Regions from separate parts of the Psychrobacillus sp. FSL W7-1493 genome, predicted to be linked through region 1. Evidence: riboswitches for the same ligand, from Rfam matches in the RefSeq annotation. Region 1 holds a riboswitch; each other region holds the start of a gene.
The links. Region 1 has a riboswitch for cobalamin ahead of MKX96_RS16640 (ABC transporter substrate-binding protein). Riboswitches for the same ligand answer to the same signal wherever they lie in the genome.
Positions count from the first base shown of each region.

Region 2: another riboswitch for cobalamin. It lies ahead of MKX96_RS00590 (hypothetical protein); the one in region 1 lies ahead of MKX96_RS16640 (ABC transporter substrate-binding protein).
Region 3: another riboswitch for cobalamin. It lies ahead of MKX96_RS01935 (hypothetical protein); the one in region 1 lies ahead of MKX96_RS16640 (ABC transporter substrate-binding protein).

Region 1 is NZ_JBBOSB010000001.1:3,360,410-3,362,611, reverse strand. Features, by position in the region: gene MKX96_RS16645 (DUF1963 domain-containing protein) at 1-150, shown strand, start outside; cobalamin riboswitch at 685-826, shown strand; gene MKX96_RS16640 (ABC transporter substrate-binding protein) at 947-1,900, shown strand; gene MKX96_RS16635 (FecCD family ABC transporter permease) at 1,905-2,202, shown strand, end outside.
Region 2 is NZ_JBBOSB010000001.1:118,049-120,250, reverse strand. Features, by position in the region: gene MKX96_RS00595 (MFS transporter) at 1-385, opposite strand, end outside; cobalamin riboswitch at 485-670, shown strand; gene MKX96_RS00590 (hypothetical protein) at 898-1,116, shown strand; gene MKX96_RS00585 (hypothetical protein) at 1,467-1,643, opposite strand; gene MKX96_RS00580 (metal ABC transporter solute-binding protein, Zn/Mn family) at 1,958-2,202, shown strand, end outside.
Region 3 is NZ_JBBOSB010000001.1:377,507-379,708, forward strand. Features, by position in the region: gene MKX96_RS01920 (GNAT family N-acetyltransferase) at 1-63, shown strand, start outside; gene MKX96_RS01925 (GerW family sporulation protein) at 77-466, shown strand; gene MKX96_RS01930 (VanZ family protein) at 488-964, opposite strand; cobalamin riboswitch at 1,089-1,278, shown strand; gene MKX96_RS01935 (hypothetical protein) at 1,450-1,989, shown strand; gene MKX96_RS01940 (ABC transporter substrate-binding protein) at 1,993-2,202, shown strand, end outside.

The DNA.
Region 1 (2,202 bases):
AGCGGAGTCTCCTATGGTGACGAATATCCCTTTGTCTTTCAGATAAGCTCTGATGCGAAAGCGCAATTCAACATAGTAGACAGTGGTAGCTTCTATTTTTTCTATAATCAAGACAAACAAGAGTGGATTGTGTACTGTGATTTTTATTAATAGCATTAGGGGTGAGTATCTCTCGAATATTTTCTAATAGGAGATGGACATTTTTTACTTAAGCTACAAAAATGCTACTCCCCTAGCTTTATAGAAGGTCAGAAAGTGAAACGTGAAATGATTTCGATAATATGAATGTAAAAATTTCACTGAAATCACCTTTAATCAATTACTACTGTTTTTTTACCTCGCTTGAGCTGGAGAAGATTCATTTCTCAAAATAGTTAAACACGAACCTTTTCTAAAATTGATTGTAGCGGCAGGCGGTGGCACAAGTAGGGATGAGTGAGACAGCTCAGACATCACAACCTTGCGCGTAAGCGACAGGTGATGACTTATCGCTCCCCCCCTCGAAAGATCGTCCGAGATATGAGCGAAAATCAATTCTACTTTCCACATATAAAAGTATATAAACTTGAATATTCTTTATTAATTGTTCGTATTTTTGAAATTATGAAACGGATGCCTTTCTCAAATCCCGACATCATCTCGACAACATCTAAATATAAGGTATAATAAATGCAAGAAACAATAGAATAACATTTGCGTAAAGGTGCTCTAGTTATTGGATACTAGAGTTAAAAGGGAAGCTGGTTAGAGTCCAGCGCGGTCCCGCCACTGTAAGTGATGCATGTGCATCATAAGCCAGAAAACCTGCCTTTATGTGCACACCCATTACCTACGCGGATAGGTCTGGTGTAGGTCCGCTTTCGGTATTTTTGGCAGATTTATACCTATCTATCTCTCATCCTAGGATGGGGGATTTTTTATTGTTTAAAATTAGGAGGAATGAAGGATGAAAAAGTTTTGGTTATTAATTGGGATAGCACTGTTTGTATTGGCTGGGTGCAATGATTCCGAAACACTTCCGTTAGAAAAAGAAGATAGTGTAGAGGTTGGTAGCTCGGAAACAGCATTTCCGCTGACTCTCACTGATGCAGTAGGACAAGAGATTACGCTAGAGGAAGCCCCAACATCAATTATATCTATGATTCCAAGCAATACCGAAATTCTATTTGCTTTAGGGCTAGATGAAGAAATTATCGGTGTGAATGATTATGAGAGCTACCCTAAGGAAGCCTTAGAAAAAGAAAAAATTGGTGGCATGGAGTATAACATTGAAAAAATAATCTCTTTAAGTCCGGATATCGTATTCGCTCATGAATCCATTGTTTCAATGGCAGAGTCAGGATTACAGCAGCTTCGAGATGCTGGTGTAAAGGTATTTGTGGTACAGGATGCAAAGGATTTTAACTTAACCTATAAAACTATTGAACAAATTGGCCGAGCAACGGGGAAATATGAGGAAGCACAAGCCGTTATAGAGGATATGAAGGCAAAGGTTGATGAAATTCAAGAAAAAGTTGCAAAAGTAGAGACAAAGAAAACAGTATTCGTAGAAACTTCCGATGTACCAGAAATTTATACTCCTGGTAATGGGACATTTATGCAAGAAATTTTAACGATGGTCAATGCAGAAAATATTATGGCCGATCAAGATGGCTGGTTTCAAGTTAACCCAGAGGAAATAGTAAGCCGTAACCCAGATGTTATGTTAATCACCTATGACTACGTAGAAGGAATTGTAGAAAAGGTGAAACGGCGTGATGGTTTTGACACAGTGACTGCCATTCAAAATGATGAGGTGGTACAAGTGGATGAGGATGCAACGAGTCGTCCAGGTCCACGTTTAGTAGAAGGCCTAGAGGAAGTGGCTAAGGCTATTTATCCGGAGGCATTTAGTGAGTAAATCAATGATCGGTTATATCTTGTCACTGGCTACGTTAATCGTAGCCATTTGGCTAGGTGTGTCGGTCGGATCTGTAAAGGTACCGATCAGTACTTTATGGGATACGGGTACAGATGCGATTGCAACAAATATCGTCTGGAAGATTCGCATGCCGCGAGTTATACTCGCAGGATTAGTCGGAGCATCCCTGGCAATAGCGGGAGCAGCTTTTCAAAGTCTGCTTAAAAATCCGCTAGCTGATCCTTATACATTGGGAGTGTCGTCCGGAGCATCGGTTGGTGCAGTGGCTACACTCTTTTTTG
Region 2 (2,202 bases), 3.2 Mb from region 1:
CTTCTCCTATTTCATCTGCAATCCAAGCTTGCTGAGATCCACTTGTAAAGGTATAACCTATCCCCCACGCCACTTGGGCCAATAAAACTATCGAAAAGTAGGGAAACAATCCCTCTAATAAAAAACCTATTCCTATTAAAAAATACCCAATAATAATGGACAGCTTTCGGCTCTTCAAGTCGGATACCACTCCTGTTGGAATTTCAAATAGAAATACAGATAACTCTAGTACCGTTCCCACCAAAACAAGTTGCAACGGATCCAGCTTAACTACGCTCACGTGATACAACAAGCTGACTGTAAATATATACGTAAAAAATAATTGCGATACAAAGCAAATAAAAATATACAGCTGATAGGAATCCCTTGTTCTATTCAAAAACATTTACCTCACCTCTCCAATGATTATAAAAAGAGGTGCAACCTGTCGCTTATCCAAATTTGCTACATTGAATAGATTTTATGTTATATTGAAAGAACAATTAAATAATGTGTAGATTTAGGTGTTCTTTTGTCAGCAAAAGAACTTAAAAGGGAAGTTCGGTGAAAGACCGACGCTGTCCCGCAACTGTAAATGGGAGCGATTCTTTATAAACCACTGTGTAACAACGGGAAGGAAAGAAGAGCTATGAACATGAGCCAGGAGACCTGCCTATTTCAAGTACACACCGAAAACCTACGCGGATAGGAGGGTGTTAAGTCAGCTATGAACAAGCAATTGCTTGATTTTACTGTCGTACGAAAAACATAATAAAATTACAGGGGCTACTACGGTCCTGTTTTCATAGTGGATTTTATTAAGTTTCTAATCGTACTGATCAAAAAATTATACTAACTAGCATCTTCTTTTATAAAAAAGAGGATGCTTTTTTACGTACAAAAGAGAGGAATTTGTAAATGAAAAAAGATATTTATATTGCATACTTTAGACAAGTATTAATGACAAACCATGTTACAAATACATCAATATCACTACAGTCTACCTTTGAGGAATTGAAAAAAGACATTGAGCTTAATTCAACCTCGAGCATAGAGGAAAAAAAAATTATGCATCGTCATTTAATGGATGCACACCATCAAATGAAAAATGAGATTTCTGGACAAAAAGAAGAGTAAGTCTTAGGAGTATTCATCCTTTTGACAGCTACATGTGTTAAAAGGATTCCATAAAGAGTGCTTGGTACATAACTAATCAATAAATAAAAAACGTGAAATCGTCTATTTGATTTCACGTTTTACTATTTTTTTGCTAGATACTTCCTTCTAAGGAATTTCTCTATTCTAGTTGTTTGTAGAGGAGGAGACAACAACGAGGAGATGGAAGTCATTCCCCCGAAATGATTCTGCCGTAACGGAAAACAACTGTAAATCATGGAATATGAGCCCAAAAACTTTACTAGTTCGTAAAAATTTTCGAGGCTTTTTATTTGGAGGAGAGGTTTGACCCAGCCTCCTTTTTCTCAAGTTTAAAGATCCTGGTAATCCCTTTGATATTTCCCGCCGTCTTTTACTTCTGAATGGTACAAAGCTTTCAAAGCAAAACTTTTTTCTAAGTCATGCTCCTTCATTACTTCCTTCAATCTTTTTGCTAAGTCTGGACTAAACTTCACAAGCTCTTCCATTTTAGATTTTGAATATTGCATATCATTACCTCCCCACTATCATTGTTTCTACAGTATAGCACTTGTCTAAAAGTCATACGAAAAAATCGTTTTCTTAAGAACTGTAAAAAATCAGTAACCGATATTATTTAATTTGAGAATAGTGCCCATAAATTATGTAGTCACATTTTTTTCAATTTTACATAAATTAGTTTGACAATTCAAAATCGAAATGTTAACCTATTGAACAAATCTTTCCTTAAGGAAATTTATTATCACGAAAGAAAATTATATTTTTTTATTCTAAAAGTTTCCTTAAGGAAATAATTTATAACAAAGGAAAAGGAGTGTGCTAAGTGAAAAAGTTCTTTGTTTTTTTGATTGCGAGTTTTTTATTGGTTGGCTGTAGTGACAATAATTCCGGGAAGGCTAATGACGATAAGCCCCTAGTAGTCACAACTACGGGTCAAATTGGAGATGCGGTTAAAAAGATTGCCGGCGATTATGTGGTGGTTAAATCCTTAATGGGGCCAGGTGTAGATCCACATCTTTACAAGGCAACACAAGGGGACCTACAAGTATTAGAAGATGCAGATATCAT
Region 3 (2,202 bases), 3.0 Mb from region 1:
ATGGCTTTAAAAGTTGAAGATGTTTACTACGAGGAACATCACATGACACTTATCCTAAAATAAAGGAGATGACATTATGGAAGAAAAGTTAAAAAGCGATGTAAAGCTACCGTGGCTTCAAACTCCCGTACGTGCGATATTCGAAAAGTTCTCTCGAGAAAAAGACGTTTCTCTAATATATGGAGAGCCAATTGTGTTGGATAATAAAAAAGTTTTACCCGTTGCCAAGGTTAACTATTTTGTGGGTGGAGGTGGCGGAGGTGGAACTGAGATTACGGATGAGCAAAATTCAAGTGGCCAAGGAGAAGGAGCAGGTGGTGCCTTTTCGGTAAAACCGATAGGAGTATATGAAATCACCGCTGAGAATGTGAAATTTAAACCTATCCTTCCGATAAACCAAATACTTACAGTATTCTCCGTAGTTACGCTAGGAATTGCTTTCTTGCTAATAAAAAGACGTAAATAGTTAGATAGAAAACGCTTCCCTTTAGGGGGTAGCGTTTTTTCTGTGCTTTATACGTTGTACTAATGTTAATACTAGCATGGCAAAAATTGCACCACTTGTATCTAGTAGGACATCTTGAAAAAGAGCGGATCGTCCACTCGTAAAGGATTGATGGAATTCATCAGCAGCTCCAAGAAGAAAGGTAATGAATATTGCCACCAGTTTTCGGTATTTTAATCTTTTAGACAAAGCAATATGAATGGCTACGCTAATCAAACCAAAATAAAAGAAGTGTGTGCCTTTTCTTATTAAGAATTCAACAAATGCATAGTAGCCACGTTCCTCGACAGAGACATTAAATCCCCAATATGGAATATGAAATAAAGATAAAAAGGACTCCAATGGCTTATTCGGAAGCCAGTTTTTAAGCACAGTCTCTAAAGACTGCTGCTCGGACGTCTGTCCAGAAGCAATAAATACAAAGAGAATTAAAAGTAAAAGTGGGATAAATTTTTTCATATAAAAACAGTAGCATAAATATAAGAGAAATCAAAATGATTAAAGATTGATAGTAAGGAAAGAAAATAGACGGACAAGCTTCTATCATTCGAATGAGAGGCTATGGTACACTTACGATAAGTGAATAATTTTGCAGGGAAAAGGTGCTGACTTGTCAGCTTAATTGGGAATTCGGTGAAAAACCGAAGCTGTATCCGCAACTGTAAATGCTAATGAAATAAGAAAAATACCACTGTCGGCTAGAAGTCGATGGGAAGGTTCTTAGAGTAAAATGATGCATGAGCCAGGAGACCAGCCTTTTCTTGAACGTATAAATACTCTTCGGAAGTTAAGGGATTGTACGGCACGTTTCTATTTTGAGATTGAATTTCTAACGATAAATAGGTATTGCGCCGCCCTTTTAGGGGTGGCGTTTTTTTGTGCTGTAAGAAGTCGAGTATTTTATTGCTGAAATTTCACAAATACATTGGAAAGGAGGCTAGGAGATGAAAAAGGATTTACGTTATATTTGTTATCCATTTATGAGAGAGAAACCTTCTACTGTAGATTTTGAAATCCAAACGGATTCATTGACCACTCGGATAGGACTTGCTGCATCTTTAACAAAGGATATACCAAGAGTTTACGAAGACTTAATGTACCTGGCACCTATGGCATATCACTTAAATGGTTCTGTTAGAGGTAAGTTGGCAATTAGCGAACAAGATTTAAATATTCTTAGTGATATGTATGATTTTTACGTAAGTGAAGTGGAAGGTAGAGTAAATCTATTTGTACTGCCACAAGGTTCTACCGCAGCCTGTGAATTACATGTCTGTCGGAGTGAAGCGAAGAAATCTGTTAGGGCATTACATAAGGTTTCATTAGAAAGAGAAGTGCCAGAGATATTATTCGACTATACACAGCTACTGGCAAATGTGTTGTTTGTCATGGCGGTCTATGTAAATAAACAGCACGGGGTAGATGAAATTCAATTTGTTAGTAAATCATATCCAATACAAAAAAAGAAAAAAGTGGAGGAATAACAAATGAACAAACAGTTAAGGAATTGGTTAGCGGTATTATTAATATCTGTATTTCTTGTAGGGTGTCAGGCAGATAAAGAAACTGTCTCGGAAGAAATAAAGGAATATTCCGTAACGGATGATAGGGGTAAAGAAATTATATTTGAAGAGGTTCCAGAAACAATTGTTTCTCTGCAACCGAGTAACACTGAAATCTTATTCGCTCTTGGTGTT